Regions from separate parts of the Lachnoclostridium sp. genome, predicted to be linked through region 2. Evidence: a T-box and tRNA genes for the amino acid it is inferred to sense, from the RefSeq annotation. Region 2 holds a T-box; the other regions hold tRNA genes.
What was found. The T-box of region 2 lies ahead of RTP52_RS06865 (glycine--tRNA ligase). A T-box ahead of a tRNA ligase gene usually reads a tRNA of that ligase, here a tRNA-Gly.

Region 1: it has a tRNA-Gly gene. The T-box ahead of RTP52_RS06865 (glycine--tRNA ligase) is inferred to sense a tRNA for this amino acid. The anticodon was not compared.
Region 3: it has a tRNA-Gly gene. The T-box ahead of RTP52_RS06865 (glycine--tRNA ligase) is inferred to sense a tRNA for this amino acid. The anticodon was not compared.

What each region holds. Positions count from the first base shown of each region.
Region 1 covers NZ_DAMADT010000010.1:66,383-69,679, reverse strand. Annotated here, with positions in the region: gene RTP52_RS08905 (hypothetical protein) at 1-379, opposite strand, end outside; gene RTP52_RS08900 (PHP domain-containing protein) at 663-1,445, opposite strand; tRNA gene RTP52_RS08895 (tRNA-Gly) at 2,149-2,220, opposite strand; gene RTP52_RS08890 (Crp/Fnr family transcriptional regulator) at 2,337-3,053, opposite strand; gene RTP52_RS08885 (ATP-binding protein) at 3,273-3,297, shown strand, end outside.
Region 2 covers NZ_DAMADT010000007.1:42,237-45,533, forward strand. Annotated here, with positions in the region: gene RTP52_RS06860 (MutS-related protein) at 1-1,222, shown strand, start outside; T-box leader at 1,523-1,808, shown strand; gene RTP52_RS06865 (glycine--tRNA ligase) at 1,923-3,293, shown strand.
Region 3 covers NZ_DAMADT010000019.1:34,242-37,538, reverse strand. Annotated here, with positions in the region: gene RTP52_RS12765 (AI-2E family transporter) at 1-159, shown strand, start outside; gene RTP52_RS12760 (AraC family transcriptional regulator) at 160-1,056, shown strand; gene RTP52_RS12755 (nitroreductase family protein) at 1,083-1,862, shown strand; tRNA gene RTP52_RS12750 (tRNA-Gly) at 2,002-2,073, shown strand; gene RTP52_RS12745 (RNA polymerase sigma factor) at 2,835-3,297, shown strand, end outside.

The DNA of each region.
Region 1 (3,297 bases), on a different contig from region 2:
TATTCGCCCAATCAACTATCATCATTTCAACAAATACTATATTCCTTTGATTAGAGTTTGATAATCTAGATTGAAGATCTTTCATTTCTTCTAATAACTTTTTTCTTTGTTCATCAGAGTACTCCGTAAAAATCTTTACTTTATTATCATTAAACTTTTTGACTATATAGTTTAACTCTTTTGTATTATGATACTTTAATAAAGCTATAAAAGCTTCATAATCAGGATCTATACCGATAAAGTCTTCATTATCTCGCGTAATTAGTGTTAAATAATTGTTCTTATCAATTTGTTTGCTTTCAATTGTGAAATCAGGCTCATCTTTCTCTTTGTCTTCAAACATGTTCTGTAATGTTAGTAATATGTCTCTTTTGTCCATTTTTTGTCTCCATCGATTAAGTGGTTTTTGTAAATATTGTTAAACTATACTTTTATTCTATAATATAATGCTGTATATATAAATTGTCAATTGGATATGTAATATCATATGATTCTAAGCTAAGTAATTACTCATCGATGAATTTATTAATTATTGATTGACAAATTGGATTGGTAATCAAAACCTTTAAAACGGAAAAACCTCAGAGACCTTGATGAACTGTTTGAACATTACCAGAACCCGCATAGAAATGAGGGTTTTCAATCTCTGATACTGGTTGCACCTAACTATTTATTAAACAATTGTTAAGTTCCAATATTCTATCACCAACATCTTCAGGGCAATGAGCATCCGATGCTGTAATGATTTTCACATTATTATTTTTCATTATTTTTAGCATTTCTTCATCCATACCTAGCGTAGCTGTATTAGGACAACGTCGAAATACTCCACTATTTTGTTCTGCGTACATATTATTTTTTGAAAGCTCCTTTGCTAAACTATCATAATAATCCGTTAGAGAATATGATGGTTTTTGTCCAAAAAGTTTAATCGAATCGGGATGAGCTATACCGTCATATATGCAACTTTGAGCAAGTGAAATAGATGTTTCAAAATATCTATGATATATTTCATCGACATTAATTCCATTCCAATGCTCTTCCTTATGGTCAAAGGCAAAATCATCAACAAAATGAACGCTACCCAACAAGAAATCAAAATCTTTACCTTTAGTTAATTCTACAACTAAATCTTCAAACTCTTTAAAATAGCATATCTCAAGACCAAACTTAATCTTAACAGGAAACTGATTATTTCTGATTTGTTTGATAAGTGACAAATAATTCTCTAGTTTCAAAACACCTGCATTTCTATGGAACCATGTATCTATATAATCGCTATATGCACAAACAGAATCATACATGGGAACAAATTCTTCAAACCGATAACAATGCTCAAGAAGCCAAATCTCATCTAATTGCTTTTCAACTGCTTTGATAACGAATTGATTTACCCATTCATGCGTATATTCTCCTCGTTCAATATGAATATGACCATCTACCATACTACCACTCCCCTATTTATAATTTATTGAAGGAAATACCTTAATGGTTTCCAATTTTTTTCCAACTTAATAATATCATATTGGGTAAAATAATTAAACTAAATTTTTCAGTAGTCTGTGTACACCAATTATTAATGCGTATCATCTACACTTTCTTAAATGGTGTATACCACTTTGAATAAATATAATTTCATTCTTGTATGTAAAAACAATCAAGTGGGCTGAATGAGATGCTGATTACAATATAAAATCATAGCAACAACTGATAATCCAGAACAAGTACTACCTCGAAGAATGCGGAATCGAAACAATGAAGCTCCATGCTGCGCATGGATCCTTCGTTGTTTTAATGTGTGGATGATGCAAAAGCGTCGCAGACCCCTCGGAGAGCGAGCAGGTCAGTCGTTAGACTGCCCTAGTGAGTTAATACAGATAATCTGAATTTAGGTAAATGAAAATCATTTTCTGAAAAAATGAAAAAAATACTCCCTTTTAAATTCGGCTGTCATTCTAATTAATGAAACAGATTAACAAATTTATAAAGGAGGAAATTTTTATGGCAAATGTTTGCATTGTAAGACATCAAGGCTACATAAAATCAAAGAGATGAATGTCTGCGTCAGAAAGAACATGAAAAAGTAGTGCACATACGATGCACATATCAGCGTAACAAAAAATCCCTTGAAATTCAAGGGATTTTGTAAGCACGAGACGGGATTCGAACCCGCGACCCTCGCCTTGGCAAGGCGATACTCCACCACTGAGCCACTCGTGCATTCATATTCTATGTATTCGTCGTTTGCCGAATGCAAGATATATGATACTATAGGATTGCGGTTTTGTCAATGCTCTTTTCAAACTTTTTATTTTCCTCTTTGTGGCACTTTATGACTAGCTCAATTGCTCTTTTAACAATCTAAAATCACTTCTATCATAATCAATTAAGCCTTCGTCTTTTAGCTTACTTAATTCATTTGACATGGCACTACGGTCAACACATAAGTAGTCTGCTAATTCCTGGCGGTTAAATGGTATTGAAAATATCTTACTATTACTCTTAGCTGCCTGTTCGGATAAGTAAGATAATAGCTTCTCTCTTGTAGAACGTTTTGTCATATGTTCCATCTTCTGTGTTAATAACACATTTTTAACGGCAAGAATTTTCATCATATTATGAATGAGGCTGGTATGAAAATAACAGGAACTGGAGCATGTAGTTACGATACGACGATAATCAAGAAACATTACTGTACAGTCTGTTATGGCTACTACCTGAAATGGTAACCTCTGTGACCCTGCACAGGCAAATGCCTCGGCAAACATATCACCAACCTCAAGATTTGATAAAATATTACGATTTCCCATAATATCTTCACGAATGATCTGCCCTCTACCAGACAATATAATTCCTAGATGAGAAATTACCTCTCCCGCTCTTAAAATAGTCTCATTTTTTAAAAAATTCTTTTTATTCGCTTGAAGGCATCCTAGCATACCTCCAATATCTTTCTGTTCAATACCTTCAAATAAAGAAATATTAGTTAATAATTCGATATAGGAACTTATATCCATTGGAATAACCTCTTTCATTCTGTCCTTATAATCCATCAAAAAAACAGCCCCTTTCTAGCTTTCGTATATAGCTTTATATTTTCACTTTCATGTCAAGTTGACACATCAAGATTTCCTTACTACAATAATACATTAAGAATAGCTTATTATTGTTGTTTTTACAACAGACATTTTTATATTCTTAACTTATATTATATACATAACATATTTCAAGTTAAAGTGTAACGATTATAGCATATATTTTGGGAGGATATTATGATTAGAACAATCATTAAAATTG
Region 2 (3,297 bases):
TTATTTACTAAACTGTGAAGAGTTAAAGGCACCGAATAAATGGCCTCATATAATTAGTGCAATATCTCTTATTAGCTCAGTGGTATTGATTTATTTTAGCAGACTTGTAGGTATACCTCTGTTCTTCATAGTTCTTTTACTAAGTGTAGTAACATATTTTAAAGATAGAGCATCAATGGAAAGTGACTTACCACTCGTTAGAATCGTTGGTAATATGTTAATGGCTGCCAAAGAACTTAGTCAAATAACTGATGCAAGCCTATCCTGCTATTTTAATCAGATAAAATTTAGCCAAAAGCTGTGCAAACAATTTAAGAGTACGATCCGTGCGATTAGCTCTGGTGTAACCACTTTTGCCTCAGATATTGATATCGTTTCTGACTATCTAAGAATATTAACCCATATGGATATTCTTCTCTATAGCAGATATATAAAAAAATTAAAAGCATATTATAAAGAATTAATTCTCATTTATCAAATCATAGGTTTCTTAGATAGCATGGTTGCAATAGCAAAATATCGAAAAAATCAGTTGTATTTTTGTACCCCTAATTTTACTGATACCTTAAGTATTGTTACTACCGACATCTATCATCCACTGATTAATACTGCTGTAGCTAATGATTTTACAGGAGAAAGAAGCACGTTGATCACAGGTACAAATGCTTCAGGTAAGTCAACATTTTTGCGTACTTTAGGAATTAATGCTTTGTTAGCGCAAACTATTTATACAGTGCATGCAACACGTTTCGAAACTAACTTTTATCATATTCATACATCGATTTCATTAAAAGATGATTTAGAACAGCATGAGAGTTATTATATGGCAGAAATAAAAGCTTTGAAGAGAATTTTTGATAGTGCTAGGGAAGGGAATAAAGTTCTATGCTTTATTGATGAAGTTTTAAAAGGAACGAATACATTAGAACGTATCGCAGCCTCAACCGAAGTATTAAAAGAACTTTTACAGTTTCAAGTATTGTGCATCGCTGCGACACATGATACGGAGCTCACTAAATTATTAGATGGAATATATCAAAATATGCATTTTATAGAAACAATCACGGATAATGAACTTCATTTTGATTATAAAATCAAAGATGGCGTGTGTACCTCTGGAAATGCTATAAAATTATTGGAAATCATGGGATTTTCAAAAGAATTAATTCAGAATTCAATAGATAGAATACAATCCTTTAAAGAGACAGGTGGTTGGTATTAGAAGCAATATATTTTATTGGACGTAGAACACTTGGTGTTGGAACATTTCAAATTAAAAGTGGCAATTTTCACAACGATAGGTTCGGGGATAATAAATGTGCATAACAGGGCTTCCACTAACTATATCGTTATTAAGATACAGGGCGGTTTTTGGTAATTAATTAAAAAAACAACCAAGAAACCACTGATTTTTATACAAAGGTTGCTCAAAAACTTACAAAAAAAATTAGTCAAAATGTTACAAAAAAAATTAGTTGACAGTTTCTAAAGTTAGTGCTAAACTTTCAGATAATTTCAAATCAAAACAGCGTTGATAAGGAATAGTATATAGTCACTTGATTTCAGAGAGAGAATGATTGGTGTGAATTCTTAAGATGGTGATATAGAAGGCACCTTTGAGCTATGGATTGAACAGGAATTACCTTAGTAGATACCATCGGAATCCCGCCGTTATCTTCGGGAACAGCATAAAGATGTTACATTTTCTCGTGCTGACAAAGAGCAGATAACGCAAAAAAAATCAGCCAGCTGATTTCCTTGTTAATATCTGAATTTAGGTGGTACCGCGGATTATATTCGCCCTAAGCTTTATAGCTTAGGGCGTTTTTTAATTTATTGAAACTTCAGCTGCAAACGAAAGAAAAAATATCTGCTAAGGTTAATACTTCACACATTATTTAAATTTAAAAAGGAGGCTTATTATGAGCAAATTTTCAATGGAACAAATGGTTGCATACTGTAATCAGTACGGATTTATCTTTCAAGGAAGTGAGATTTATGGAGGTTTAGCAAACACCTGGGATTATGGACCTTTGGGCACCAGGCTTAAGAATAACATTAAAGATGCTTGGCGTTATTATTTTATTCAGAATAGGGAAAGTAGTTATGAATTAGATTCTGATATTCTTATGAATCCGAGAATTTGGCAAGCTAGCGGGCATTTGTCTAGTTTTACTGATCCTTTACTTGATTGTAAAAACTGTAAAACAAGGCATCGTGCTGATAATTTGATTCAAAACTATAAGGATGATTTAAATGTGGATGCTATGACACAGATTGAAATGTCTAACTATATTCAAGAGAATAGAATTCCATGTCCTATTTGTGGTTCTAGTAACTATACTAATATTCGTCAATTCAATCTAATGTTTGCAACAAAACGTGGTGTAACAGAAGATAGTTCCAATACTATTTATTTACGACCTGAAAATGCTCAGGGTGAGTATGTTAACTATCTAAATGTAATGCGAACTACGCGAGCAAAGCTACCATTTAGTATAGGTCAAATCGGTAAAGCGTTTCGTAATGAAATTACACCGGGTAACTTTACCTTTCGAACAATTGAATTTGAACAAATGGAATATCAGACTTTCTGTAAACAAGGATGCGATGAAGAGCTTTATCAATATTTTAAAGATTACGGCACATCATTCTTTGAATACTTAGGTATAGACAATAAGCATCTTAGATTCCATGACCATGAAAAGTTGGCTCACTATGCAAAAGCAGCATGTGATATCGAGTATTTGTTTCCTTTTGGTTGGGGAGAAATCAATGGAACCCACAATCGTACGGACTTTGATTTAAAAAGACATCAAGAGTTTTCTAAAGTAAACTTGGAATATTTTGATGAAAACAGCAGGGAGAAATTTATTCCGTACATCATAGAATCAACTTATGGATTAGATAGAATCGTACTTGCAGTTTTATTCGAATCTTTAGTAGAAGAGAAGATTAACGAGAATGATAGCAGATTAGTGCTTAAGATTTCAAAAAATCTTTCACCAGTCAAAGTAAATGTTTTACCTCTTATTAAGAACCGCCACAGTGAGAAAGCAAAGGAGGTTTATCAGTTACTAAGAAAACACATGATGGCTAGTTATGATGAGGCAGGAACTATTGGAAAGCGCTATCGAAGAGCTGACGCCATCGGAACACCATATGCTGTCACAATAGATGATGAGACGTTAGAGAAGGGACTTGTTACTATTAGGGATAGGGATACAATGGAGCAAAAGGCTGTTGCTTTAGAAAACGTTCTTAAAGAGCTTAAAATAATATTAGAAATATAGGTAT
Region 3 (3,297 bases), on a different contig from region 2:
GAAGTAAGAATAGATGAAGCAAGAAAAAATGTAGTAAGAAAAGATAAAGTAAGAAAAGATAAAGTAAGAAAAGTTGAGTTACCCGACCAAAAGGAAACTCACACCAAAGAGAAAAAAAATTACGGACAATTAGAAAGAATTTCAAAGGATGAAAAGTAATTGGTAAGGGGTGTTAATGTGGGCAATGGTGATTATGATTTAACTTACAGTGATTTTAATCCAACGGTGTTTTTTGCTAGCAAGATGCGTGTGACCAAGCGAATAGCATATCATGCGCATCAAGATTTTACAGAATTAACATATATTTTGTCCGGTACGAGTAAATATCGTATCGATGACATATATTATGATGTGAAAGCTGGTGACATGATTGTTTGCAATCCCGGTGTATTTCATCAAAACATGCTGCTAGATGGTGAAGAACCGTTGGTGGAATTTTGTACCGGCTTTACGGATTATCAATTTAAAAATATGCCGGAAAATACAATTCAATTAAGCAACCAGGGCCATATCGTTCATTTAAGTTCAGAGGCAAAGCGAGAGATATCCAGACTTTGTTATGATATGCTGGCGGAGAACGAAGCTGGTCAGGTTGGAAAGTACTTTATGTTAAAAGCACAACTTATTCAGATGCTAATGCTACTGATGCGAGAAGTGATTGAAGCACCAAAGGTGATCCAGAAGGGCTGTAATTTTGAGACTTATAGCAAAAGCTATGCTGTCAAGCGAATTATTAATTACCTGATGGAGAATTACGCACATAAAATATCCCTTGATCAGATTGCGCATAACATGTACTTAAGTCCTGTTTATATCTCAAAGATATTTAAAGAAGAGACTGGAGAATCACCAATCAACTATTTAATCAAGATAAGATTAGAAAAAGCAAAAGAAATCTTGTCAGAACGAGAAGGCGGAAGTATTAAAAACATTGCAAATGAAATAGGTTATGATGATGTATATCATTTTAGTAAGTTATTTAAAAAGTATTTCGGTATTTCACCGCAGAATTATCGAAAGTCCCTAATCGCACAGCGAACGACGGAATCACAATAGCATATCGGAAAGGCAGAGGTAGTACCATGAATCTGTATGAAGCAATGTTTGTCAGAAAATCAATGAGAAATTATAATATGGAGGCGTTAGAGGAGAAACTGCTTGAGAATATAACTTCCTATATAGAGCAGTTAAAGCCATATAAGAGTAGCATTGAATATGAGATGATAATTGTTGACAATACGAAAGAAGATGAAAAATTTAAGGGTTTATTTCAGGTAAAAGCCCCTTATTACCTGCTGATCTCCTCAGAATTAAAGCAGGATTATCTAATCAATGCGGGTTTTCTCATGCAGCAGATGATACTTTATCTGACAGCAAGAGGGATTGCAACCTGTTATCAGGGAGGAATTAAACCAAATTCAGAGCTAAAGTCTAAGCTAAAATATGATTATGTTATAGCAATTGCATTTGGCAGGAGTGAAAAATCGATTTACCGTTCACCAGAGAAGGCAAAACGTCTGTCGGAAGACAGCTTAATTGTATATAAGGAAGAGGTCAGCGAGAATATGAAGGTCATTATGCAAGCTGCCATTCTTTCACCGTCCTCAATGAATAACCAACCTTGGCGCTTTGTAGTATATCATAACCGTATTCATGTATTTTGTAAAAAAGCTAGATTTTTGAAATTCGTAATAAGCGATATGAAGCTAATTGATATGGGAATAGTCTTAGCAAATATATCTCAGGCAACGGATGAATTATGGTTGGATGTAATATCAACGAAGTCTGAAGTTTTCTCAAATAAAGACTTAAAGAATACGGAATACATTACGACTGTTATGCTTAAGGAAAAGGTATTTTAAAAAGTTACAAATTGTGCGAAAAAAGCTTAAAAAAATAAAATAAAAATTTTCCGAATTGTGTTGACAAAAAGAACAATATGGGTTATTATATATCTTGTCTTCACGAGATTGTAAAACGAGAAGATAAGATATATAAAATGCACGAGTGGCTCAGTGGTGGAGTATCGCCTTGCCAAGGCGAGGGTCGCGGGTTCGAATCCCGTCTCGTGCTTAATGAAAATGGCAGGAAAGCTAGTAAAATCAAGCTTTCCTGTTTTTTTGTGTCTAAAAGTCATGAGTACAGGATGTGTGTAACATCCTTTTACATACTCATCAGCATATAATGCTTAATTCATGTAGGTACGGTTCTGCTCGTCATTCTGGCCTGTGTAAACAGGTATTCGCTCGGCAATCTCCATCTTATGAATATAGACTTTGTTATCCAACATATCTTCCTTCTTAAGGACTACTAGTTCACCGACCCTTGTTCCAATTTGAAAAGACGTTACGAGTAGCCGTTATTATGTTTGTTTGAGAAAGGGTACACTTATTGTAATGAGTAGAAGATACACTGGATTCGCTGATTGATTTCCTATATTTAGAAATGTATAATAAGATTAATATTGAGAATCGTAAAACTTTATAAAATTTAGAAGGTGTTAAACATGAACAATAACCAACTAATTGAATGGTTAAAAGAAAACGTCGGACCTGCTATAAAATTGAATTTGATAAAAGAATCATTGATTGATAAAGAATAATATAATGTAAACGCATTGACCCAAGAAATAAAACGACTAATTCATTATAGTAAGAGATTGAGATTTATGAGGAGGTTAAGAATTTCTAGATCTAATAAGATATAATGCAAATAAAATACACAAATAATCTTGCTAAGAAGAAAAATTTTATAATTTTTCCAACCTTTTTTATAAATCGACACACTATATATATGACAGTCAATAAATGAAAGCTTTCAAAAGAGGTAACCTAATGGATAAGATTTATGCAGACAAAATGATAGAAAAATATCAAACAATGTTTTATGGTTTTGCACTTTCTAAGGCATATACCATCGATGAGGCGGAGGAACTGGCAGCAAGAATAGTACTTGAAGCATATGTAACTCTTCTTAAGGTAGATGATATAAGTAACTGGGATGGTTACTTATATCGTATTGCAAGCGGCGTATATGCAAGATATGTAAAAGAAATTAAGCGTAATAGTAATTTTGCAATTGATGATATGGAGATTACATCGGATGTGGATTTTACAAAAGAGATAATGCAAAGTGAAGATTATAAACTAATTAAACGTGAAATTTCATGGCTAAGTAAAATCCAAAGAGAAATTATCTATATGCATTATTACGAAAACAATAAGATTTCTTACATAAGCCATGCTTTAAACCTTCCTGTAGGGACTGTCAAATGGCATCTACATGATGCTAAGAAAA